Regions from separate parts of the Lysinibacillus sp. NPDC097195 genome, predicted to be linked through region 1. Evidence: riboswitches for the same ligand, from Rfam matches in the RefSeq annotation. Region 1 holds a riboswitch; each other region holds the start of a gene.
What was found. Region 1 has a riboswitch for S-adenosylmethionine ahead of ACIQXI_RS21145 (bifunctional homocysteine S-methyltransferase/methylenetetrahydrofolate reductase). Riboswitches for the same ligand answer to the same signal wherever they lie in the genome.
Positions count from the first base shown of each region.

Region 2: linked by a shared signal. The riboswitch ahead of metK (methionine adenosyltransferase) and the one ahead of ACIQXI_RS21145 (bifunctional homocysteine S-methyltransferase/methylenetetrahydrofolate reductase) in region 1 are both predicted to bind S-adenosylmethionine.
Region 3: linked by a shared signal. The riboswitch ahead of ACIQXI_RS16330 (O-acetylhomoserine aminocarboxypropyltransferase/cysteine synthase family protein) and the one ahead of ACIQXI_RS21145 (bifunctional homocysteine S-methyltransferase/methylenetetrahydrofolate reductase) in region 1 are both predicted to bind S-adenosylmethionine.
Region 4: linked by a shared signal. The riboswitch ahead of metA (homoserine O-acetyltransferase MetA) and the one ahead of ACIQXI_RS21145 (bifunctional homocysteine S-methyltransferase/methylenetetrahydrofolate reductase) in region 1 are both predicted to bind S-adenosylmethionine.

Region 1 is NZ_JBIWDP010000009.1:45,262-47,466, forward strand. It holds gene hemG (protoporphyrinogen oxidase) at 1-361, shown strand, start outside; SAM riboswitch class I at 657-756, shown strand; gene ACIQXI_RS21145 (bifunctional homocysteine S-methyltransferase/methylenetetrahydrofolate reductase) at 847-2,205, shown strand, end outside.
Region 2 is NZ_JBIWDP010000001.1:20,267-22,471, reverse strand. It holds gene metK (methionine adenosyltransferase) at 1-874, opposite strand, end outside; SAM riboswitch class I at 1,130-1,247, opposite strand; gene pckA (phosphoenolpyruvate carboxykinase (ATP)) at 1,449-2,205, shown strand, end outside.
Region 3 is NZ_JBIWDP010000003.1:227,586-229,790, reverse strand. It holds gene scpC (succinyl-CoA:acetate CoA-transferase ScpC) at 1-70, shown strand, start outside; gene ACIQXI_RS16335 (glycerol-3-phosphate acyltransferase) at 308-949, opposite strand; SAM riboswitch class I at 1,108-1,222, shown strand; gene ACIQXI_RS16330 (O-acetylhomoserine aminocarboxypropyltransferase/cysteine synthase family protein) at 1,337-2,205, shown strand, end outside.
Region 4 is NZ_JBIWDP010000001.1:1,186,767-1,188,971, reverse strand. It holds gene panF (sodium/pantothenate symporter) at 1-289, shown strand, start outside; gene ACIQXI_RS06105 (nucleotide excision repair endonuclease) at 380-751, opposite strand; SAM riboswitch class I at 1,002-1,110, shown strand; gene metA (homoserine O-acetyltransferase MetA) at 1,210-2,145, shown strand.

The DNA.
Region 1 (2,205 bases):
GAAGCATACATCTGCTAATAATAAGTTGCTTGTACGACTCTTTTATAAGAGCATTAATCCCGCGTATGAAAAATTACGCTTAATGACTGATGAAGAATTAGCAGCTGTCGCGTTAGACGATGTGAAGAAAAGTTTAGGCATTGATGAACAACCAACTGTCGTAAATGTAGCAAAATGGATTGATCAAATGCCAAAATATGATTTAGCACATCATGAGGCATTAAAAGGTTTAACTGTCGAACTGGCAGAAAAGTATCCAAATTTATCGATAGCTGGATGTTCCTATTTCGGTGTAGGCATTGGTGCTTGCATACAGAATGGTAAACAAGTAGGCGAAGCGCTTGCAAAAAAACTACGATAATTAAATTATCCCAAAATGTTGCGATTCCAGCGGGATCAGCAAGCAATCCGAGGCCCTGGACTGAGCTTGCCCGCGGAAAGCACAACCTGGAGCGATAGCTTACTAGTACCCAGACTTAAAAAGTTGCACCTATAGTGAAATGAAGACAAGGTCATGATGAAATCCATACACAGGTGAAATAAAGCTGAAATAAGTTAATTTTCTGAAGAAATATCCTTTGTTAAGTGAAATAGTCTTGACTCTATCGTCTGTAAACGATATGATTCTTTTAATTATTTGAAAAATTCATACTAAATTCTTATCAAGAGAAGCTGAGGGACTGGCCCGATGACGCTTCAGCAACCAACGTATGTCAGGTGCTAAATCCAGAAGACCACACTGGTCGAAGATGAGAAGGAACAACAATTACGATTCGTTAAAGCCTTCTTTATGTAAAAAGAAGGCTTTTTATATTTTGCGTATAACGAAAGAGAGGGCTACGTTTTATGGGATTGCTAGAAAAATTAAAAACGCATGTGTTAACAGCTGATGGGGCCATTGGTACTGTATTATATGGCTATGGCTTGGAGTATTGCCATGAAGAAATGAATGTGCAGAGACCAGAATTAATCGAAAAAATTCATAGAGAATATATCGCAGCGGGTGCAGATGTGATTCAAACCAATACATATGGAGCCAATGCGATTAAATTAGCGCGCTACGGTTTAGAATCGCGTGTTCAGCAGTTTAATGAGGCCGCTATTACAATTGCAAAACGTGCTGCAGCCGAGGGCGGACAATTTGTCTTAGGTACAATTGGTGGCATCCGTGGTATTCGTAAAAGTGATGCAACTTTAGAGGAAATCTTGGCGACTGTTGAACAGCAAGCGACTGTGTTACTGGCAGGAAATCCTGATGGTCTTTTACTAGAAACGTATTATGATTTCGAAGAACTAAGTGCAACGTTAACAATGTTACGTGCGAAAACAGAACTACCTATCATTGCTCAAGTATCGATGCATGAACCAGGTGTCTTGCAAAATGGTATGGCGTTAAATCAAGCATTACATGAGCTAGAAGCATTGGGTGCAGATGTGGTAGGCGTCAATTGTCGTTTAGGCCCACACCATACAATTCAAGCATTTGAGGGTGTTGAGCTACCTGACAAAGCGTTTATGTCCGCATATCCTAATGCCTCATTGCTAGATTTAGAGGATGGGCGTGTCGTTTATGAGTCAGAAGCAGATTACTTTGGTCGAGCAGCGGTAGCATTACGTGACCAAGGTGTGCGATTAATCGGCGGTTGCTGTGGTACGACACCAAAGCACATAGCAGCGGCAAAAAAATATTTAGAAGAGTTAACACCTGTTGAAGAAAAGTATACAAAGCCCGAAAAAGTTGAAGTTGTACGCGAAGCAGAACCTGCAACATATGAACCGTTGCACGAAAAGGTGAAACGTGAGCGCTCGGTTATCGTGGAGTTAGACACACCAAGACATTTAGAAATTGATGGCTTTATTCAAGGTGCCAAAAAATTATATGAGGCCGGTGCAGATGTCGTGATGATGGCAGATAATTCGCTAGCATCTCCGCGCATTAGTAATGTGGCGATGGGAGCATTGTTGAAGGAAACGCACGGTGTCCGACCGTTAACGCATATTACGTGTCGTGACCGCAATTTAATTGGATTGCAGTCACACTTAATGGGGTTAAATGCGCTGGGCATACATGATATTTTAGCGGTTACAGGCGATCCAACAAAGGTTGGCGACTTCCCAGGTGCGACAAGTGTGTATGATGTTTCATCAATGGAGCTTATTCAACTAATTAAGCAGTTAAATGAAGGGATATCGTTTTCAGGAAAG
Region 2 (2,205 bases), on a different contig from region 1:
CTGCATAAGCAGCTGAACGGTCTACTTTTGTAGCGTCCTTACCTGAGAAGGCACCACCACCATGGCGCGCATAACCACCGTATGTATCCACGATGATTTTACGACCAGTTAGTCCAGCATCCCCTTTTGGACCACCAATAACAAAACGGCCAGTTGGGTTAATGAAATATTTCGTTTCAGCATCTAATAATTCATTAGGTACTACTGGTGCAATGACGAATGCTTTTAAATCTGCTTGAATTTGCTCTAGAGTTGCTTCTTCATCATGTTGCGTCGAAATAACAATTGTATCCACACGAACTGGAATGTTATTTTCATCATACTCGATTGTCACTTGTGTTTTACCATCTGGACGTAAATATGCTAATTCACCTGATTTACGTACTTCTGTTAAACGACGTGCTAATTTATGCGCTAAACTAATTGGTAAAGGCATTAATTCAGGTGTTTCATTACATGCGTAACCAAACATTAACCCTTGGTCACCTGCGCCAATTGCTTCGATATCTGCATCTGTCATTGAGCCTTCACGTGCTTCTAAAGCTTGGTCCACACCTTGAGCAATATCCGGTGATTGTTCACCAATTGCTACTAGTACTGCTAAGTTTTCAGCATCAAAGCCGTATTTGCCGCGTGTATAGCCGATTTCTGCTACAGTATCACGCACAATACCTTTAATATCTACATAAGTAGAAGTAGTAATTTCCCCTGCTACTAATACTAATCCAGTTGTGACAGTTGTTTCACACGCTACACGTGCATTTGGATCTTCCTTTAAAATAGCATCTAAAATTGCATCCGAAATTTGGTCACAAATTTTGTCTGGATGTCCTTCTGTTACGCTTTCTGATGTAAACAATCGACGGTTTGTCATTTAGTTTTCCTCCTATTACTCTTACAAATAACATTTGCGAAATGAATACGGTACTCATTACCCATGTCAAGTTCGCTCCTAAAGGATTGAACTTCCAAGCCGTTGTTGCTTTTAACATGAGGATTTCGAAAGATCCGTCATTATAATAAGGAAAGAATTGTATATACTTACCTTTACATTCATTATGAAAATAAAAAAAATCCTTTTCTCACGTACTGTACATGAGGAAAGGAATAATGACTTCATAACCTTTCACTCTTATCGTTCAAGGGTTATCCCCTTGCATCAGGTTGGCACCAGCGCATGTCGTGAATAGTTCATGCAGGTTGCCGGGTTTCACAGGGCCTGACCCTCCACCAGCTCGGGATAAGAGTATCCGTTCAATTTCCCATCTTACGTAAAAGGTCGAACGTTGTCAATTATTTTATGACATTTTGCAGAAAAGTATTCAAAACTCGAAAATAATTTTTGAATTAGTATAGATTATTAAGGCAATTGTGTTATACTATTTTTGAAATTAAGAAAAACTCCTTCATAACGAGGGAATATTATAAAAAAGGATGGTATTTAATCGATGAATTCAGTAGAAATTGCAAACGAACTGAAGGAATTATTAAACGGCGGGAACATTAACGTTCAACTTTCAGTACCACAATTAGCGGAAAAAGCTACATCTCGTGGTGAGGCTATGTTAACAGTAGATGGCGCAGTTCGTGCAGAAACTGGCAAATACACTGGTCGTTCACCTAAAGATAAATATACGGTAGAAGAAGAAAGCACAAAAGATCAAATTGACTGGGGAAAAGTAAACCAACCAATTTCTTCCGAAGTGTTTGATAACTTATATGTAAAAGTAGTTAAATACTTAAAAGAACGTGACGAATTATTCGTATTCAAAGGCTTTGCAGGTGCTGACAAAGATTCACAATTAAGCATCCAAGTAATCAATGAATATGCATGGCACAATCTTTTCGCCCATCAATTATTTATCCGTCCAACTAAAGAAGAATTAGCTTCTCATGTGGCTGACTTCACAGTTATCTCAGCTCCTAACTTTAAAGCTGATCCAGCTGTTGATGGTACAGCTTCTGAAACATTCATCATTGTATCACTTGAAAAGAAAATTATCTTAATCGGTGGCACTGAATACGCTGGTGAAATGAAAAAATCTATTTTCGGTATTATGAACTACCTATTACCTCAACAAGGCATCCTATCTATGCACTGTTCAGCAAACGTAGGTGAAGCTGGCGATGTGGCATTATTCTTCGGTTTATCAGGTACTGGTAAAACAACATTATCAGCTGATCCTGACCGTAAATTAATCGGTG
Region 3 (2,205 bases), on a different contig from region 1:
AAAAGCACTTTCTTGGCATGTGAATTTAGCGAAGAACGGTACAATGCTAGATCCATCGTTTGCTAAATAATATATTAAAAAGAGTTAGATTGAGTGCTATCAATCTAACTCTTTTTGTTATGCGTTTGTTGTCCACTACGGCGATGCTTTCCGCGGGCACATAGTAAGCCGCAACCCTCGCTAACGCGCAAGGTGTCTGCGCTTACGTTGCGTGCGTTCTAAGCTGGAGTCTACGTGGATTTTTACTGGAGGTCATAAATACATGCCTAGCATGGAAATTGTTTTAGTGCCTGGCACCCATCTTAATTCATAACGATTTTTTAAAGGCAGATGTTACTTTCGGTTCGGTACCATTGAGTAGCCTTTTGATATTTTCGATATGCAAGATGAGTGCTAAGCATAACAGTAGAATTGAAATAATAGTTGGGCCAATGCCAGGTATCCATAAATAGGTCGCCATACAAAAAGCAAGATAAAACTCAAGCACTCCAATGATTAAATAGTTTGTTAGTAAAGATAAAATAACAAATAATATAAGTGCAATTAACGCGACTTTCCAATCGACGGCAAGTAAAATGCCAATAATGGATGCTGTCCCTTTGCCACCTTTGAAGCCCATATGAAAAGGGAAATTATGACCTAAAATAACACTAGCAGCCATTGTATAAATTAAGAGCCACATTTGTATATCAGTATAGTTTGAGGCATGTGTGGCAAGGTAGTTGAGGGCACAGAGTACGGCAAGGACCCCTTTACCAATATCAATTACTGCTACTAAAACCCCGTATTTCCAGCCGAGCGATAGGGTTGCATTGGAGGCACCGGCATTGCCATGCCCAGCCTTTTTTAAATCTACACCTGATAAAAATTGTGCCACTTTAGAGCCATGAATGCAGCCAATTAAATAACCAATAACAATCATAATAAAAAATATCATGGCTTTTTCCATTAACAAATGCTCCTTTCAATTTATAAGTTTAATATAGTATATGTGCTCTTATTACGTAATGGAGCAGACAGAAGTTTCAGAAAAAAATAATTTTTACTGTTGACAGAAAAAAAGTCTATGTTTATACTGTGTAACAACGATGGAAATTGAATCACATACTCTTATCAAGAGCGGCGGAGGGAATAGGCCCTATGATGCCCGGCAACCAGTGAGTGACGAACTTGCTAAGGTGCTAATTCCTACAGATTCTTACTTGGATCTGGCAGATAAGGGGAGGAAAACTTGCAACCGCAACCCTCTTCTTAACTGAAGAGGGTTTTTGTTTTCTACACATAAATCCTCCTCATCTCCGGTACCATCGTCAAAACCACTAAGGAGGAAGAAAACATGTCGAATTTCAAACCAGAAACATTACTATTACACGGTGGTCAAGAGCCTGACCCAGTGACAGGTTCTCGAACAGTACCAGTGTATCGTTCAACAGCTTTCGTATTTAAAGACACTGCTCATGCGCAACGTCTTTTCGCATTAGAAGAAGCGGGTAATATTTATACACGTATTACAAACCCGACTGTAGATGTATTTGAAAAACGCGTCGCTTTATTAGAAGGTGGTACAGCAGCAGTAGCACTTTCATCAGGTGCAGCAGCAATCGCATTTTCTATTTTAAATCTTGCAGGAGCAGGGGATGAAATCGTAGCAGCAAGCTCTTTATACGGAGGCACATATAACTTATTAGCAAATACACTACCAAACTACGGTATTAAAACGATTTTCGTAGATGAAACGAATCCTGAAAATTTCCGTTCAGCAATCAATGAGAATACAAAAGCAGTGTTCGCTGAAATTTATGGCAACCCGAGTTTAAAAGTGCTGGATGTTGAAGCAGTAGCAACAATTGCGCATGACAATGGTTTGCCGTTAATAATTGATAGCACATTTGCTTCACCATACGGAGCAACACCAATCGATTTCGGTGCAGATATCGTTGTACATTCAGCAACAAAATGGATTGGCGGTCATGGTACCACGTTAGGTGGCATCGTTGTAGATGCTGGGAAATTTGATTGGACTCAGGGAAGATTCCCTGGTTTTACAGAGCCAGATGCGTCTTATCATGGTTTACGTTACGGAATTGATACTGCAGCGGCTGCATTTGCCACAAAACTGCGTGTACAATTACTTCGTGACTTTGGACCAACATTAAGTGCAGATGCTGCATTTAACTTATTGCAAGGTTTAGAAACGCTTCATTT
Region 4 (2,205 bases), on a different contig from region 1:
AAATCCACCAGATTTATTAGTTTGGCTTAATTTATTTGCCTTTGGTGGTCTAGAAGCGGTCTTTATTTGGTCAGTCGTCCTAGGTTTGTATTGGAAAAAGGCTAATAAATACGGTGCAATTGCGTCTATGATAACAGGCATGACATTCTACATTATCATTGATCGCTTTTATCCAACAATCTTTGGCATGCATACGGTGACAATACCGATCATAGCATCCTTAGTAATCTTTGTTATCGTCAGTTTATTAACGGCCAATAAATTTAAGGATGAAGATTTATTTATCTAAATGCTAAGCACCTTGAGTGATACAACACTCGGGGTGTTTTTCTTTAAATAAAAAAAACCGCTAGCAAGTTATATGCTAACGGCGTTCATTTTAATAAAATACTTTATCAAGATTATATTTTGCACGGAATGTGTTAATCGCATATGTTTCGTAAATTTCACGTTCCATTGGATCATCAATTTCGTACACTTCAATTTTGAAAATTTCATCACGGTATTTTTTCATCGGTGATACATTATCTTCAAAATGCTTTTTAATACGTTGACGGATTTTACGAGCTTTCCCTACAAATAAAAGTTCATTTTTTTCGTTGTAGAATAAGAAAATACCGCCTTTTTCACGCGTGATTTTATGGAAATCAATAAAACCATGGAAAGGTGGAATTTCTACATCCCCTGGTTTTAATACTTGCTCGCGTTGGCGAATTACTAAGTCTGGTTTTGGGAGTTCAATTTTAATCAAAATACTCACGTTCCTCTCTGTTACTAAAGGTATATGTTAACATAATACCTTCATGATTACCATTAAGATTTAATTGTTTCATTATTTTGCTTCTATGCTTTTTATTATAAGGCATAAAATAAACGATATGAAGTAATAAAGTTATACTAGTGTTCAACAAGTAATAGGCTTTCATTCATTTAATCACAAAATATTCTATGTATTATTGAAATTCTTAATTGTTCATGATACAATTCTGTTTAATTGAATAATCTTATCAAGAGAAGCTGAGGGATTTGGCCCTATGACGCTTCAGCAACCTCTAACATTGTTAGAAAGGTGCTAATTCCACCAAAGGATTTTCCTTTGAGAGATAAGAGTGAACGTGATAATAATCCTTCTCATTCTTGCTCTTATGGAATGAGGGGGATTTTTTAATTTTACATAGAGAGATAAATTAAAGAAAAGGGGAATACAACATGCCAATTAATATTCCGAAAAACTTACCAGCTGGAGAACATTTACGCGAGGAAAAAATATTCGTAATGGAGGAAGACCGTGCAAAAACACAACAAATTCGTCCATTAAACATTTTAATTTTTAATTTAATGCCTGAAAAAGAAAAAACAGAGTTACAACTGCTACGATTGCTGGGGAATACCCCGTTACAAGTAAATATTACTTTTTTAAATACAGCGACACATGAATCAAAAAATGTGAGTAAATCACATTTACAGCTATTTTATTCGACATTTAAAGAAATTCGCCATCGTCGCTTTGATGGGATGATTATTACAGGTGCACCTGTAGAAAAAATGGCATTTGAAGAAGTGAATTATTGGGAAGAAATTTCGGAAATAATGGATTGGTCTGCGAAAAATGTTACATCTGTCTTGCATATTTGTTGGGGTGCGCAAGCTGCATTATATCATCATTATGGTATTGGCAAATTTGAATTACCAGAAAAATGTTCTGGTGTATATTCACATGTAATTACAGATTTAACGGTTGATCTTGTTCGCGGCTTTAGTGATTTATTTACAGCACCACATTCGCGCTATACATCGGTTTCAATCGACGAAGTACGCAATCACCCTGCATTGCGATTATTATCCTACTCAGAAGATGCTGGCGTATTTATTGTTCAGTCAAAGGATAATAAGAACATTATGATTACGGGTCACCTAGAATATGATGCAACAACTTTAGCTGATGAATATGGTCGTGATGTAGCAAAAGGGATTGATATTGCGGTGCCAGTTAACTATTTCCCGAATGATGACCCTACAAAAGAGCCGATTAATACCTGGCGCGCACATACCCATTTATTATTTTCGAATTGGCTTAACTACTATGTGTACCAAGAAACGCCATATGAATGGGATTTTGTAGACGAAATCGAATATCATATTTAAGATGGCACGATTTTTAATATAGTAAAAAAGACTCCAGTTTCTCAAGCGTTATTTGAGAAA